4 regions of the Methylobacterium mesophilicum SR1.6/6 genome follow, and region 2 is predicted to be linked to each of the others. Evidence: predicted binding sites of a transcription regulator. Region 2 holds the regulator's gene; each other region holds the start of a gene.

Region 1 (3,454 bases), 390 kb from region 2:
GCGCGCCCACCGCGATGAAGGTCTGCGGGTCGCGCACCAGGGTCAGCACGTCGTTGGGCCGCAGGTAGATGTTCTCACGCGGGTTCGACACCACCGTGGTCAGCGGCACCGTGGCGGTGACCGGCCCGCGCGAGAGCCGCACGAAGGTCTCGTTGACCGGCGCGCGGTTGCCGCCCGCGGAGGCGATGACGTCGAGGATGCGGTCGCCGTGGCCCGACAGCGGCAGGCGGGCGCCGGCCGCGCCCTCGCCGGTGACGGTGACCGCCTGGCTGATCGGGCGGGTGACCGAGACCAGCACCTGCGGCTGGATGGCCTTGCCGGCGAGCTCGTTCTCGATGAGCGCCTGCACGTCCTGGGTGCGGCGGCCGGCGACCTTGATGCGGCCGGCATAGGGCACCGAGATGGCGCCGTCGCGCCCGACCGGCTGCTCGGGGATGAGCGCGGACTTCGAGCCGGCGGAGAAGCGGTCGGCGACCAGCGGTCCGGAGAACAGGCCGCCGGAGCCGGCTTCCCAGACGGAGACGGAGACCATGTCGCCGATGCCGATCACCGGCTCGGAGGACGGGCGGTGGTCGCCGAAGGAGGCGAGCAGGCTGTCCAGCGGCCGGCCGCGCAGGGCCTCGACGACGCTGGGGGTGACGTCGATGATCTCGTAGCGCGCCAGGAGCCCGCCATCCGCCGTCGCCACCTCGGCGCCGGCCTGGATCATGCTCGCCGTCGGTCCCGCCGCGGGCAGGTACGTGCAGCCCGACGTCGCCGCGACGGCGAGCAGGACGAGGGGAAGATTGCGCATCCAGATGTTGCCCATCGGTATTGCCGAGCCCGTGCCTAGCCCATGGCGGCCCGGGTGTCCGTGGCGGGTGGGCCACACTCCGCAGGCGACGGCCGAGACCGCACTTTCATCCTCGTAAAGCACAGCTTTTTCGGGGCAGGGACGCGGTGTTTTCTGTTTCTGTCTATTGCCGACAGACGGCCTGTCGTGTTGGCGGGCTGGGCTCGTGCAGTCGGGACGACACCGCTCGCGCCGCAGCGCCACCGCCGGCTCCAGCAAGGCCCCGGGCCGCGGGCGGCCCCTCATCGAGCGCCCGGGACGAGTCAGTTCTGGGTCACCGCGGTGCTGATCTGGCCGTAGACCCCGCTCACCCGGGAGGCGTAGGTCCGCAGGCTCGCGGCGGCCACCAGGAAGATCAGGGCGCCGATCAGGGCATACTCGATCGACGTCGCGCCCCGCGCGTCGCGGGAGAAGCGGATCAGCGCCGTCGCGCCGCCGCCGGACAGGATTCCGACCCGTGCGACGGCCCGCCCGGTCCCGTGGCAGCCCGGTTCGCGCCCCGGTTCTTGCATCGTCGAAACCGCCTTCTCGTCACGTTCCGCTGCCCGAGCGGCCTCGTTCCATGACCTGTCGTAGCGCATCCGCCCTTGCCGGCGGCTTAATGCGGTCTTCGAAACTCGGCCGTCGCGCTCCGCCCGGCCAACCTTTGCACCGGGAAGATTGGCACCGGGAAGATTGGCACTGGGAAGAGCGCGCGACCGGATCAGGCCCGACCGGCCTTGTGGCGCAGGTCGTCGATCCGCTTGGAGGCCTCGGCCTTGTCGAGATCGGCCTCGAAGGCCTCCGGCTCCTTGGCCTCCTCCGACAGGGTCTTCAGGTAGGAGGCCTGCGCGCCCGTCATCGGCTCGCCGCCGGTGGTCCACTGGTCCGGGTCCTTGATCTGGTTGGACACGTCCTTCGGGTCGGTCTTGGGGTTCTCCTGAGCCGCGTCCCGAGGCGAAGCGTCTCTCTGCTGGGTCTTCGAAGCAGTCTTGGCCATGACTTCTCTGTTCCTGAAATGTTCTAACTTCCCTGCGCCAACGCGCGCGCCCGGCACGCGGTTCCGGCCGCGCCGGCGGCGTCTTGCGGGGCCGACACGGCCTTTCCTTCCCCGCGCGCGGGCCTATTGAAGGGGTGCTCGGCGTCGCGGGAACGCCTTCGAGCCGCGAGGTCCGGATGACGTCTCAGACGGGGGTGACCGACGAGGCCGCGGCGTCCGCGCAGGTGCTCGTGGTGATGGGCGTCTCGGGATCCGGGAAGAGCACCGTCGCGGCGCTGATCGCCGAGCGGCTCGGCTGGATCTTCGTCGACGGCGACAGCTTCCACACCCCGGAGCACGTGGCCAAGATGCATGCGGGCCACGCCCTCGACGACGAGGACCGCGCGCCCTGGCTGGCGCGGATCGCCACCTGGATCCAGCACCGGCTGGAGGCCGGCGAGTCGGGCGTCGTGGTCTGCTCGGCCCTGCGCCGCGCCTACCGGGACATTCTCACCCGCGGGAGCCGGCGGGTGCGGCTGGTCTATCTCGACGGGGACAAGGCCCTGATCGCCGGGCGCCTCGCGGCGCGCCAAGGCCATTTCATGTCCCCGCGCCTCCTGGACAGCCAGTTCGCCACGCTGGAGGTACCCGGTCCCGACGAACGCCCGATCATCGTCGGGGTCGCGGAGCCGCCCGAGGCCATCGCCGACCGGGTCGTGGCGCAGCTCGCCGCGGAGCCCCCCGTGCGCTCGGGAGCGGAGTGAGCCATGCCTGCAGGATCCGACGGGGCCGCGGGGATCGCCCTGGTGATCTCGGACGTCGACGGCACCCTGGTGACCGGCGACAAGCGCCTCACCGCCGCCACGGTGGCGGCCGTCGGGCGGCTGCGGGCGGCCGGGATCGGCTTCAGCATCGCCTCGGCCCGGCCGCCGGTCGGCCTGCGCAGCCTCGTGGCCGCGCTCGGCCTCGATCTGCCGATGGGCGCCTTCAACGGCGCCAGCGTGGTCCGGCCCGACCTCTCGACGATCGCGGAGCGGACGATCCCCGAGCCGGCCGCCAGGGAGGCCCTCGCCCGGCTGCTGGCCGCGGGCCTCGACGTCTGGGTCTTCGCCGAGGGCGCGTGGTGTCTGCGCGACCCGCAGGGCCCCTACACCGACCTGGAGCGCCGCACGATCGACGCGGAGCCGCGGGTCGTGGCCGACCTCGGCACGCTCATGGGGGCGGCCTCGAAGCTCGTCGGTGTCAGCCGCGACCATGCCCATCTCGCGGACTGCGAGCCCAGGATCGCGGCCGCGCTGGCGGACCGGGCGACGGTGCATCGCTCGCAGAAATACTACCTCGACGTCACGCCGCCCCACCTCGACAAGGGGCAGTTCGTCACCTGGATGAGCGGCCATCTCGGCATCCCGCCCGAGCGGATCGCGACCTTCGGCGATGCCGGCAACGACCGGCCGATGTTCGCCAACAGCGGCTTCTCGGTGGCGATGGGCAATGCCGAGGACGGCGTGAAGGCGGCCGCCCGCGCGGTCACCGACAGCAATGACGCGGACGGCTTCGCCCACGCGATCGAGCGCCTCATCCTGCCCTGACCCGTCTGCCGTGACCCGTCCGCGCCAGCCCGGCGCCCTCCCCTGCGCCCCGTCCTGTGAGCGGGCGGATCCACC
Region 2 (3,454 bases):
CGCGGAGCCGCCGCCCCTGCGCCTGCGGCTCGCCGCGACGCTGGACGCGGCCCGCAACGCGTTGACCCGCCGGATCGCGGAGGCCGAGGGCGGGCAGGCGGGGGCGGTCGCGGCGGCCCTGGTGACGGGCAAGCGCGGGCTGATCGGGCCGGCGACCAACGACGCGCTGCGCGCCGCCGGCATCTACCACGTGGTGTCGATCTCCGGGCTCCACATGGTGCTGGCCGCCGGCGTGGTGTTCTGGCTGGTCCGGGCGGCCCTCGCCCTGGTGCCGTACTGCGCGCTGGTCTGGCCGATCAAGAAGATCGCGGCCGGCTTCGCCATGGTGGGCGTGACCGCCTACTGCGCCTTCTCGGGCTGGGACATCGCCGCCGAGCGCTCGCTGATCATGACCCTGATCATGCTGGGCGCGATCCTGGCAGACCGGCCGGCCCTGTCGATGCGCAACCTCGCGCTCGCCGCCCTGATCGCGCTCGCCCGCGAGCCGGAGGGCCTGCTCGGCCCGAGCTTCCAGATGTCGTTCGGGGCGGTGGCGGGGCTGATCGCCTGCGCGCGCCTGATCGACGGCCGGCTGTTCGTGCGCCCCGGGGCGGGACGGATCGGGCGCCTTGTGGGCAGCGGCCTGTCGGCGGTCACCGGGACCCTGGCCACGACCCTGGTGGCGCAGGTCGCCACCGCGCCCTTCGCCACCTACCACTTCCAGACCGTGCAGCCCTTCGGGCTCGTCGGCAACGCCCTGACGCTGCCCCTCGTCTCCCTGGTGGTGATGCCCGCCGCGGTCCTCGGGATCCTGGCCTATCCCTTCGCCCTCGACCGGCCGGTCTGGTGGCTGATGGGTCAGGCGGTGGGGGGCATGCTGGCGATTTCCGAGTGGATCGCCGGGTTCGAGCGCGCCATCCTCGTGCTGCCGGCCTTCGGAACCGCGGCGCTGACCCTGCTGACCGCAAGCCTGCTGCTGGCGACGCTCCCGGTCTCGCGCCTGCGCTGGCTCGCCGGGCCGCCCCTCCTGCTGGGGCTCTGGCTCACCGTGCTGCCGGACCGCTACGACGTCTACGTCGACCGGCAGGGCGGCGGCGCGGCGGTGCGGGGGCCGGACGGCCGCCTCGCCGCCCTGGGCAGCCCCTCCGGCTTCGTGCTGGAACAGTGGCTGAAGGCGGACGGCGACGGGCGGCGCCCCGGCGCGCTGGTCACGCCGTCCGGAAGCGGGCGCTGCGACCGGCTCGGATGCACCGCGCGCCTGCCGGATGGGCGGGCGGTCGCGCTGGTCCGGGATCGCCGCGCCTTCCCGGAGGATTGCGCCCGGGCCGCGGTGCTGATCACCGGCCTCGCGGCGCCCCCGACCTGCACGGGGCCCCTCGTGATCGACCGGCATGTCCTGGCGGATCACGGAGCCGTGGCGCTCCGGGCCGAACCCGGCGGGTTCACCGCGCGCTACGCCCGGACCGGTGATCGCGGCCTGCCGTGGCGACCGCACCGGGACACGAAGCCGGCACCGCCGATGACCGCCGCAGTCGACAGCAGTCGCGCCATGGAGGAGCCTGCGGCCCCGGCTGAGGCCGACGGATCGAGCGGCGGGGACGCGCCCGGCGACGCGCCCGCCGAACCGCTTCAGTAGCGGCGGACGAGACTCACGAGGCGGCCCTGGATCTGGACCCGGTCGGGCCCGAGGACGCGGGTCTCGTAGGCCGGGTTGGCGGCCTCCAGGGCGATCGAGGAGCCGCGGCGGCGCAGGCGCTTGAGCGTCGCCTCCTCGTCGTCGATCAGGGCCACGATGATATCGCCCGTGTTGGCGGTGTCCTGCTTGCGGATCACCACGAGGTCGCCGTCGAGGATGCCGGCCTCGACCATCGAATCACCGCGCACCTCCAGGGCGTAGTGCTCGCCGCCGGCCAGGAAGTCCGGCGACAGGGTGATGGCGTGGCTCTGGTTCTGGATCGCCGAGACCGGCGTGCCGGCCGCGATCCGGCCCATGACGGGGATCGACACCGCCCGTCCGGCCTCGTCGATCATGCGGGCATTGGCGGGCAGCGGTGGCTGCTTGGACTTGCCACCCTCCACCACGCTCGGGGTGAACCGGCGGGGCTCGGCGGGCGCCTGGGCCGCGGCCGCCTGCGTCAGGCTCTCGGGGATGCGGATCACCTCGATGGCGCGCGCCCGATTCGGCAGGCGCCGGAGGAAGCCGCGCTCCTCGAGGGCCGTGATCAGCCGGTGGATGCCCGACTTCGACTTCAGGTCGAGGGCGTCCTTCATCTCGTCGAAGGACGGCGGGACGCCGCATTCCTGCATGCGGTTCTGGATGAAGCGCAGGAGGTCCAGCTGCTTGCGCGTGAGCATCGACGTGGGCCTCGCGGCTTGAGGGACCGCCTCGTGGCGGCCACAGAAACAAATCACGAACACGTTAAACGTTCCGCAAGTGTTCCGCAAGAGAGATATGGCCACGCTTGCGTGCGTGGCGGCCGCCTGCCGGGGAGAAACGCATTGACGGCGCAAGCGGAGCCGTTTCAATGCGTCCAGCCGGCCGTCCGGGGATAAGCCCGGGGCGCGGCGTGGATCGGGCTGGGATGACGAGGATGCGACGACCCGCAGCTCTGCTGCCCCTCGGCGTGGTGACCTTCGGCGTGGTGACCCTCGGCCTGGCGCTCGCCGGCTGCACGACCGGGTTCTCCTACATCTCCCGGAACTACGTCGCGCTGACCCCGCAGGTGGTGACGATCGGCTGCAAGGAGCCCTACGAGGTCTACGACAACCGGCAAGTGCGCCGGATGCTGATCGTCTCGAACGCCCTGCGGGAATATGCCGGCTGCAACCTGAGCGAGGTCCGGATCGATCCCGAGCCCGAGGCGACGCGGGTGAAGCGCTTCCGGACCGCGGCCCGGGCCTATCTCGACGAGACCGTGCGCGAGGATTGCCGGATCACCGGCGAGACCGTGTTCGATCCGCTGAAGACAGAGTTCGCCTACGCGTGCGACGCGCCGATCGAGAAGCGCGGCACGGTGGTTCCGCGGCTTCCGGGCCGCAATCCGGGCCTGATCCTGCGCTGAACCGCGGGCCCGGCGCCCGCGCCCGTCAGGTCCCCGGCTCAGGTCCCCGGCTTGGGGAAGGTGCGCTCGGTCGCGTCCCCAGCCGCCGCCAGCAGCGCGCGGGCGAAGGCGCGGGCCTCCGCCCGGTCCAGGGTGATGGCGGCGGTGACCGGCGCGCCGCCGAGGTCGGATAGGGCGAGTTCCAGGCGCACCCCGTCGGGCACGGCGCTCGCCTGAAGGCTCCAGCCGGAACCCCGATCCGTGCTCTCCGCCATCTCAATTCCTCCCGCGGGCTCCCGGGAAAACGCCGCAGGCGTCCGCCGGAACTGCCGCCGCCCGGGACTGTTCCCGAGCCGTGCCCAGCGCTTCCCTGCCCCGCCTGTCCGCGTTCCTCAAGGCCGCGGGCCCGGGACTGGTCGTGATGCTCGCCGATA
Region 3 (3,454 bases), 1.2 Mb from region 2:
GGCCGGGCGCGAATGGCTTGCCACGCGCGGCATCCGCGGGAACGCCGAGACGTGAGCGACGACCGTCACGCATGGGCGACCGGCAGTTCGCTGACCTGGGTCGTGTAGCGCGGCGTGCGCATCTCGAACTTGGTGTTCCAGTCGCGCCGGCTGACCAAGCCCGCCCGCGCCGGCACGACCGCGCCGCGACCCCAGCGCGCGTTGCACGCATCCATCGCCGCCATCAGCGGCCCCGACCGCGCCCGGTCCAGCGCGCCGATCAGCGCCCGCGGGCTGTGCGACAGCGGCACGAGGTCGTTGGTGACGAGGCCGGCCTTCGCGTACCGCCAGGGCCGCTCGCCCGGCTCGCGCCACGTCTTCGCCACCCCGTGCCGCGCCGCCTTGATCAGCGCCAGCGTGTCCGACGTGTGCTCCGGCAAGGTGACCGTGATGGACACGGAGCGCATCGGGGCACCGTGGTCGTGCTCGCTCGTGTGATAGAAGACGGACACATGGTTGGTGCCGAGCCCCTCGCGCCGCAGCTTCTCGCCGAGCCGCGTCGCGTGGGCCGATACCGCCTCCTCAAGGGTCGCGCGGTCCTCGACCCGGCTGGAGAACGAGCGCGTCACCGCGCAGCCCTTCCGCCGGGCCGGCACCATCTCCAATGGCAGACAGGCCAGCCCGCGCAGCTCGTGGATGATGCGCTCGCCCACGACGGTCAGGCCCTTGCGCACCGGCCGCGGGTCCAGGTCGCGCAGGTCCGCCACGCTCTCGACGCCCATGGCCTCCAGCTTGGCGAGCGAGGCGCGGCCGATGCCCCACACTGCCGCGACGTCGATCCGGCACAGCCAGTGCGCGTAGGCCACCGGGTCGGTCAGGTCGCACACGCCGTCGAGCGCCGGCACGGACTTGGCGATGTGGTTGGCGAGCTTGGCCAGCGTCTTGGTCGGCCCGATGCCCACGCAGGTGGGAATGCCCGTCCAGGTCCGGACGGTGGCCCGCAGGTCCCGGGCGAGTTCGACGCGCAAGGCCGGCGCCACGTCGGCGAGGTTCAGGAAGCTCTCGTCGATGGAGTAGATCTCCACCTGCGGGCTGAACCGACGGTAGACCGCGTTGGTGCGCCCCGACATGTCGCCGTAGAGCGTGTAGTTCGACGACAACACCCGCACGCCCCGGGCCCGGCACAGGTCGCGGATCTTGAAATACGGGTCGCCCATCCTGATGCCGAGCGCCTTCGCCTCGGCCGTGCGGGCGATGGCGCAGCCGTCGTTGTTGGAGAGCACGATCACCGGCACCGCGGCGAGCCTGGGATCGAACACGCGCTCGCACGCGCAGTAGAAGCTGTTGCCGTCGATCAGCGCCACGGCGCGGCCGCCGCCTATCCGGTCACGCAGGCGCGCGTCGGGGGTGCTCACGAGAGCTGCCCGCGGGCCACATGCCAGCGGATCGAGAAGCGCACCACGCCCCAGAGCACGCTCTCGCCGAGTTCCTCGATCGCGAAGGCGGGCATCTCGGGATTGCAGAAGGCGAGCCGGGCGACGTTGCCCTCGATGACGAGGCGCTTGCAGCTCATCTGGCCGTCGATCGCGGCCACGACGATGCTGCCGTGACCGGCCTTCAGGCTGCGGTCGACGCAGGCGAGATCGCGGTCGTAGATGCCGGCGCCCTCCATGGACGATCCACTGATCCGCCACAGGAAGGTGGCGGGCGGGTTCGGCACGAGCCAGCGCGGCAGCTCCAGCGCATCCTCGACGAAGTCGTCCGCGGGCGAGGGGAAGCCGGCGCACAGCGCCTGTCCGATCAGTGGGATGCGGACGGCGTCAGCGCTTTGGACCAGCAGTTCGTCGATCCGGTTGAGGTGCACCCGTGGTCCCGCCGTGCTAGAACAGACGAAGAACAAACATCAGGCGGCCCGGTGGTTCAATCGGCGAGGTCATCGAACCAAAATGCGCCGTGGACGGGTGTGGACAGTGGGGTAGAAGGCGAATCGTGGCGTCAGCTTACGCCGCCTTTTGCAGAAGTGAGGCGAAGATGGCGATGAAGACGGCGTTCGTGGTGCAGCCCTTCGAGCTCCATCGCAAGAGGCTGCGGCCGGCTCGCCAGGAGCCCGCTCAGACAGAGAGCGGTGCGTTGAAGAAGGCCGAGAACTTGGCCAAGCGGATGCCCGGCGCGGCCGCGCTGAAGGTGGTGGCCGACGACGAGACCGGCGAGCTGGAGGGCGTCACGATCCTCGGGCAGTGGGGCGAGATCCCAGACGATTTCGCCGAGAGCCTGCAGGGCGGCTGAAGCCCGGCATGCAGAAGGATTGGGAGAGCGACATGTCGGCCGTTCGACGGGTCGGGAACTTCCTGCAGGTCCAAGACGGCGATGGCTGTCGGCACCTGCTCCGTGTCACGAGCGTCCAGGCGCTGAGCGATACCGACCTGATGCGCAACGAGACCTTCATCACGGCGGCGGGTCGAACGATCCGGGTGACGCAGCCGCTCGATGAGATCGTGGAGCTCGTGGCACCCGGCGAGGGAGGGATGCCGGAGCCGAAGGACGAGGCGTGGCCGTTCTGACGTCCCCGCGCCACGAACTCCCAGACCGGCCCGCCCGGCCCGCGGCGAGGCGGTCGCCGGCCATCGGACCGAAGGCGATCCGATCCGATCCGATCGGCGGCGATCGCCGCGGCCGCGCCGGGATCAAACACCTAGCAGGTCGACGCACGAAAAAGCCCGCCGCGGCGAACCGGGCGGGCGGAAGGCTGGTGCGTCTCTGAAGAGTCGAAGGGGGAGACACGGCTGCGACCGTACCAGCGCCACGAAAACAGGAAACCCCGGCTCGATGACAGATCGAGCGACCTTTCAGCTTCAACGAAAATGCCCGGCGCGCCGGTGCCGGCGGGGCTGAAGGGATCTGTCGCTGCGCTATCGCGGATCAGTCTGCGCGCTGGCGGGCACGGGGTTCCGTCAGCTCGGCGACCGCCGCCGATCCGCGACCCGGCCGCCTCCGGCGCGGCCGGCGATGAGCGCGATGCCGATGCGCCCCGAAACGCGAAGACCCCGCTGCTTCGTGGGCGCGGCGTCCCGTGGGCGCAGGAGCTGCTTTTCCGCCGCGTCAGTGCGATCAGGCGGCCTTGCGACGACCCTTCGCCTCAGCATGGGCCATTGCACCGGGGCGGCCGAGACCGATCGCCTTGGCCAGCGCCGAGCGTTGGGCGGCGTAGCGGGGGGCTACCATCGGGTAATCCGCCGGAAGAGCGAAGCGCGCGCGGTAGGCCTGGGGCTCGAGCCCGTGAGCCGTGAGGTGCCGCTTGAGCGTCTTGTAGGATCGACCGTCGAGGAAGCTGACGATCCCGTTTGGCTGAATCGACCTGCGGATTTCGGCGGCGGAAGGCCGTTCGATCGGCTCTGCCGAAGCTGGGTTGGCTGAGCTGCCGGAAGCCAAGCCTGCCACGGCTCCGTGCACGCTCCGGATCAGGTTCGGCAGTTCC
Region 4 (3,454 bases), 1.7 Mb from region 2:
GATTCGAGCAGTTCGAGGACGACCTCGGGGGTCGGGACCAGGCCGTCGGCGACGAAGTCGCGGGCGTGGCCCAGCCCCTCGCGAAGCTTTTCGCGGTCTGCCGGCGACAGTCCCGGAAAGCCATGATCGACGAGCAGTCGAAGCTTGGCCGTCACCACGTAGAGCCACAGCGCCAGCAGGAGCGGCTTGGCATAGGCCTGGACCAGGGCCTCTGCCTTGATGGGGTTCCGGGTGGCGGGCGTATGGTCATCCTTGTAGACGTTTTGAAGCAGGCTCTCCTGGTCTCCGCCGAGCGCGTTCTCCGCGAAGGCGTAGGCAGGGGGATCCGAAGGCGGCTCCGTCGGCCAGCGCCACGGCATCCGCGCTTGAGCCGCCGCGAACAACGCCTGGATGTTGGAATCCTGCACCGACAGGCCGAGCATGAGCGTCGGCTTCGTGAGGATGAGGTGGATGAGCTCGCCCGCCATCACCGGGTTGTTGGCGGCCCAGCCATTGATCTGGTTATACCGCGACACGAGGAGCCTGCGGTATCTGTCGGGATCGGAGCGGGCGGCTTCCGCGCAACCGTGGAACTTGTAGAGGTTGGCCCGTCTCCGGTGCCGCCTGGTATCCTCGGGCGCCACGGCCACACGCAGCACGGGGCGGTCTCCGGCGAGGATTGCGACGGCGCGTTCCACGAGGGGGTCCCAATTCGCGGTGGGCATCTCGGACGCCACGCCCTCGATCGCGAGAGCCGCAAGGCAGAGATGCTCGGCGTCGGGCTGGATCGCGGGATCCGAGTAGGTTCTCGCCGCGTCAAGGACGTCCCACAAAAGGAAGTCGGGTTCCTCGCCATCGACCGTGACGTTGAGCATGCGGGCGTAGTTGCTCACCAGCCGTCCCGCCAGCACGTCGAGCATGGGCCAGAGATCGACGGACTGCCCGTAATCGACCGCGGCCCACTCCTCGGCGCTCGGCATCGCCCTCTCCAGGACCTCGTTCAGGGCTCGCCGGTAGCGGCATGCCGGGTCAGCCTGGTCGATGCGAACCTGCAGCGTCCGCAGGACGTTCTTCGCCAAGTCCTTTAGGTCCGGCATGCGTTCCCGGGAGATGCCAGAGCCGAGCCAGAGGACGTACCGATCGTTCGCGACGCCCTCGGCGATCGCTCGTTTCGGTCCGTCGAGCATAGCCAGCGTCTCGCGGATCGTGATCGTCGCAGCCGGCGGTGGCGGCATCGTACTCCTCAGAAATTTGTCTCGTTGGCACGGGCCGCAGCCGCGCATCGGATATCGTACAACTCGGCCCATCGCGATTGAAGGCACGCATCCCCGTCGACGACGTCACCCGACCCCGCCGATCGTCGCGGAACTATGCCAGAAAGTTATCCACACCCGTCCACACCCAAGCTGCGCCTCGACGAAGGATCCTTCGACTGAACGCGCCCGCCACTTGGCGCGAACCCATCATGCATGTTCATCTTTCGTTCCGCAAGATTCGGAGCGAGCGCATGCAGGTCCTTAACGTCACGATCGGACTGCCCACACCCATTCCGATCCTCGCAAGGTCGGTCAGGGCCGGCTTCCCGAGCCCGGCCGACAACTTCATCGAGGACGAGATTGACCTGCAGAGGCTGCTGATCGCCAACCGCCCGGCGACCTTCCTGGTGCGGGTCGCCGGCGACAGCATGCTTCTGGCGAAGCTTTACGACGGCGACATCGCGGTGGTCGACCGCTCGCTCAAGCCGCGCAACGGCGACGTGGTGGTGGTCGACGTCGACGGGGAGCGCTCGTTCAAGGTCTGGCGCCGTCAGGGCCCCCGGGTGACCCTACATTTCGCCAACCCACGCTTCCCGGAGTTCCAGCTCTCACCGGACGCCGTGATCGAGGTCTGGGGCGTAGTCTCCGGCTCGGTGAACCCGAGGCGCCGGAGCGAGTGAGCGACCTGGCCTACGCGCTCTCGGACGGCAACTCGTTCTACTGCAGCTGCGAGCGGGTCTTCGACGTCCGGCTCGCGCGGGTGCCGGTGATCGTGCTGTCGAACAACGACGGCTGCGCGATCGCCCGGACCGCCGAGGCCAAGGTCCTGGGGATCGGCATGGGCGACCCGTGGTTCAAGATCCGCGACCTGTGCAAGGCCAAGGGCGTGCGGGTCTACTCGTCGAACTACGCCCTCTACGGCGACATGTCGGCCCGGGTGAACGCGGTGTACCGGGACTTCTCCCCGCGCATCGAGATCTACTCGATCGACGAGAGTTTCTTGGACATCTCGGACGTGCGGGTCGCCGACCGGGTGACGCTCGCCCGCGACATGCGCGAGACGGTGCGGGCCTGGACGGGGATCCCGACCTGCGTCGGCATCGGCCCGACCAAGACGCTGGCCAAGCTCGCCAACCACGTCGCCAAGAAGAACCCGGAGCTCGGCGGGGTCTGCGACCTGACCGACCCTGCCGCCTACGACCACTGGATGGCCCGGATCCCGCCCGAGGACATCTGGGGCGTCGGGCCGGCGAACGCGCGCAAGCTGGGGGCGCTCGGCTGCGAGAGCGCCGCCGACGTCCGCGACCTCGACACGCGCCTCGTGCGCAAAGCCATGACGGTGGTGGGCGAGCGCCTCGTGCAGGAGCTGCGCGGGGTGGCCTGCCTCGACCTGGAAGAGGTCGCCGCGACCCGGAAGGGCTGCGCCGTCACCCGGAGCTTCTCCGACCGGGTCGAGGACCGCGCGACGATGGAGCAGGCGGTCGCCACGCACGCGACCCGGCTCGGGGAGAAGCTCCGCCGGGAGGGGCTGGGGACCGACCACGTCACGGTCTTCTTCCACACCTCGGAGCACGACCGGACCCGGCCGCAGCGATCGGTCTCGACGGTGGTGACCCTGCCGGAATCGTCGAACGACACCCTGGTGCTGTTGAAGGCCGCCCTGCACGGCGTGCGGAGGACCTGGCGGGACGGTTTCCGCTACTCCAAGGCCGGCGTGGTCACGACGGACCTCCTGCCGCTCCACGCCTCGCAGCGCGCGATGCCGGGGCTTGGGCAGCTCGACCGCGAGCAGGGAGCGGCCCTGATGGCGGCACTCGACGCCTGCAACCGGCGCTTCGGGCGCGGGGCGGTGGTCCCTGCCGCGGCTGGGTTCGCGCCGTCGCGAAAATGGTCGACGAAGTTCGAGATGCGCTCGCCGCGCTACACGACCCGCCTGGACGAGATCCCCGTCGTGGCGGCCTGAGCCCCCTGCACAGGGCCGTCTCGCCCGTGCACGGCGCTTCCAGCGCGATGTCGCGCGCTCCGACGCCACCGCGACACCATTTCAGCCGCCGTCGTCCGATGATGCCAGGCCGCCCTCAGGCCGTGGCGACCTCGTCGGCCCAAGCGAAGCGGACCTTTAGGTCGTTCAGGTGGCTGAAAGGCACGATTCGGCGGTGCTGCAGCATGCCGACCACAATGCCGGGATGGAGGCCGACCTCGCCGGCGAAGGCGACGAT

The links. The regulator LexA, encoded in region 2, represses DNA repair genes until DNA is damaged. The targets are predictions, from matches to a motif close to TGTTCNNNNTGTGTTCNG.
Region 1: the regulator LexA is predicted to act here: its motif matches at 1,820-1,837, upstream of MMSR116_RS25640 (DUF3072 domain-containing protein).
Region 3: the regulator LexA is predicted to act here: its motif matches at 1,861-1,878, upstream of MMSR116_RS18615 (LexA family protein).
Region 4: the regulator LexA is predicted to act here: its motif matches at 1,450-1,467, upstream of MMSR116_RS15670 (LexA family protein).

The regions. Positions count from the first base shown of each region.
Region 1 covers NZ_CP043538.1:5,421,633-5,425,086, reverse strand. The annotation lists gene MMSR116_RS25650 (polysaccharide biosynthesis/export family protein) at 1-793, opposite strand, end outside; gene MMSR116_RS25645 (Flp family type IVb pilin) at 1,096-1,344, opposite strand; gene MMSR116_RS25640 (DUF3072 domain-containing protein) at 1,536-1,811, opposite strand; gene MMSR116_RS25635 (gluconokinase) at 1,988-2,554, shown strand; gene MMSR116_RS25630 (Cof-type HAD-IIB family hydrolase) at 2,558-3,379, shown strand.
Region 2 covers NZ_CP043538.1:5,032,951-5,036,404, forward strand. The annotation lists gene MMSR116_RS23820 (ComEC/Rec2 family competence protein) at 1-1,615, shown strand, start outside; gene lexA (transcriptional repressor LexA) at 1,609-2,334, opposite strand; gene MMSR116_RS23830 (hypothetical protein) at 2,571-3,041, shown strand; gene MMSR116_RS23835 (hypothetical protein) at 3,080-3,295, opposite strand; gene MMSR116_RS23840 (NRAMP family divalent metal transporter) at 3,376-3,454, shown strand, end outside.
Region 3 covers NZ_CP043538.1:3,877,886-3,881,339, forward strand. The annotation lists gene MMSR116_RS18610 (Y-family DNA polymerase) at 66-1,394, opposite strand; gene MMSR116_RS18615 (LexA family protein) at 1,391-1,843, opposite strand; gene MMSR116_RS18620 (hypothetical protein) at 2,011-2,265, shown strand; gene MMSR116_RS18625 (hypothetical protein) at 2,298-2,540, shown strand; gene MMSR116_RS18630 (MucR family transcriptional regulator) at 3,088-3,454, opposite strand, start outside.
Region 4 covers NZ_CP043538.1:3,304,147-3,307,600, forward strand. The annotation lists gene MMSR116_RS15665 (SIR2 family protein) at 1-1,214, opposite strand, end outside; gene MMSR116_RS15670 (LexA family protein) at 1,487-1,915, shown strand; gene MMSR116_RS15675 (Y-family DNA polymerase) at 1,912-3,198, shown strand; gene MMSR116_RS15680 (HigA family addiction module antitoxin) at 3,314-3,454, opposite strand, start outside.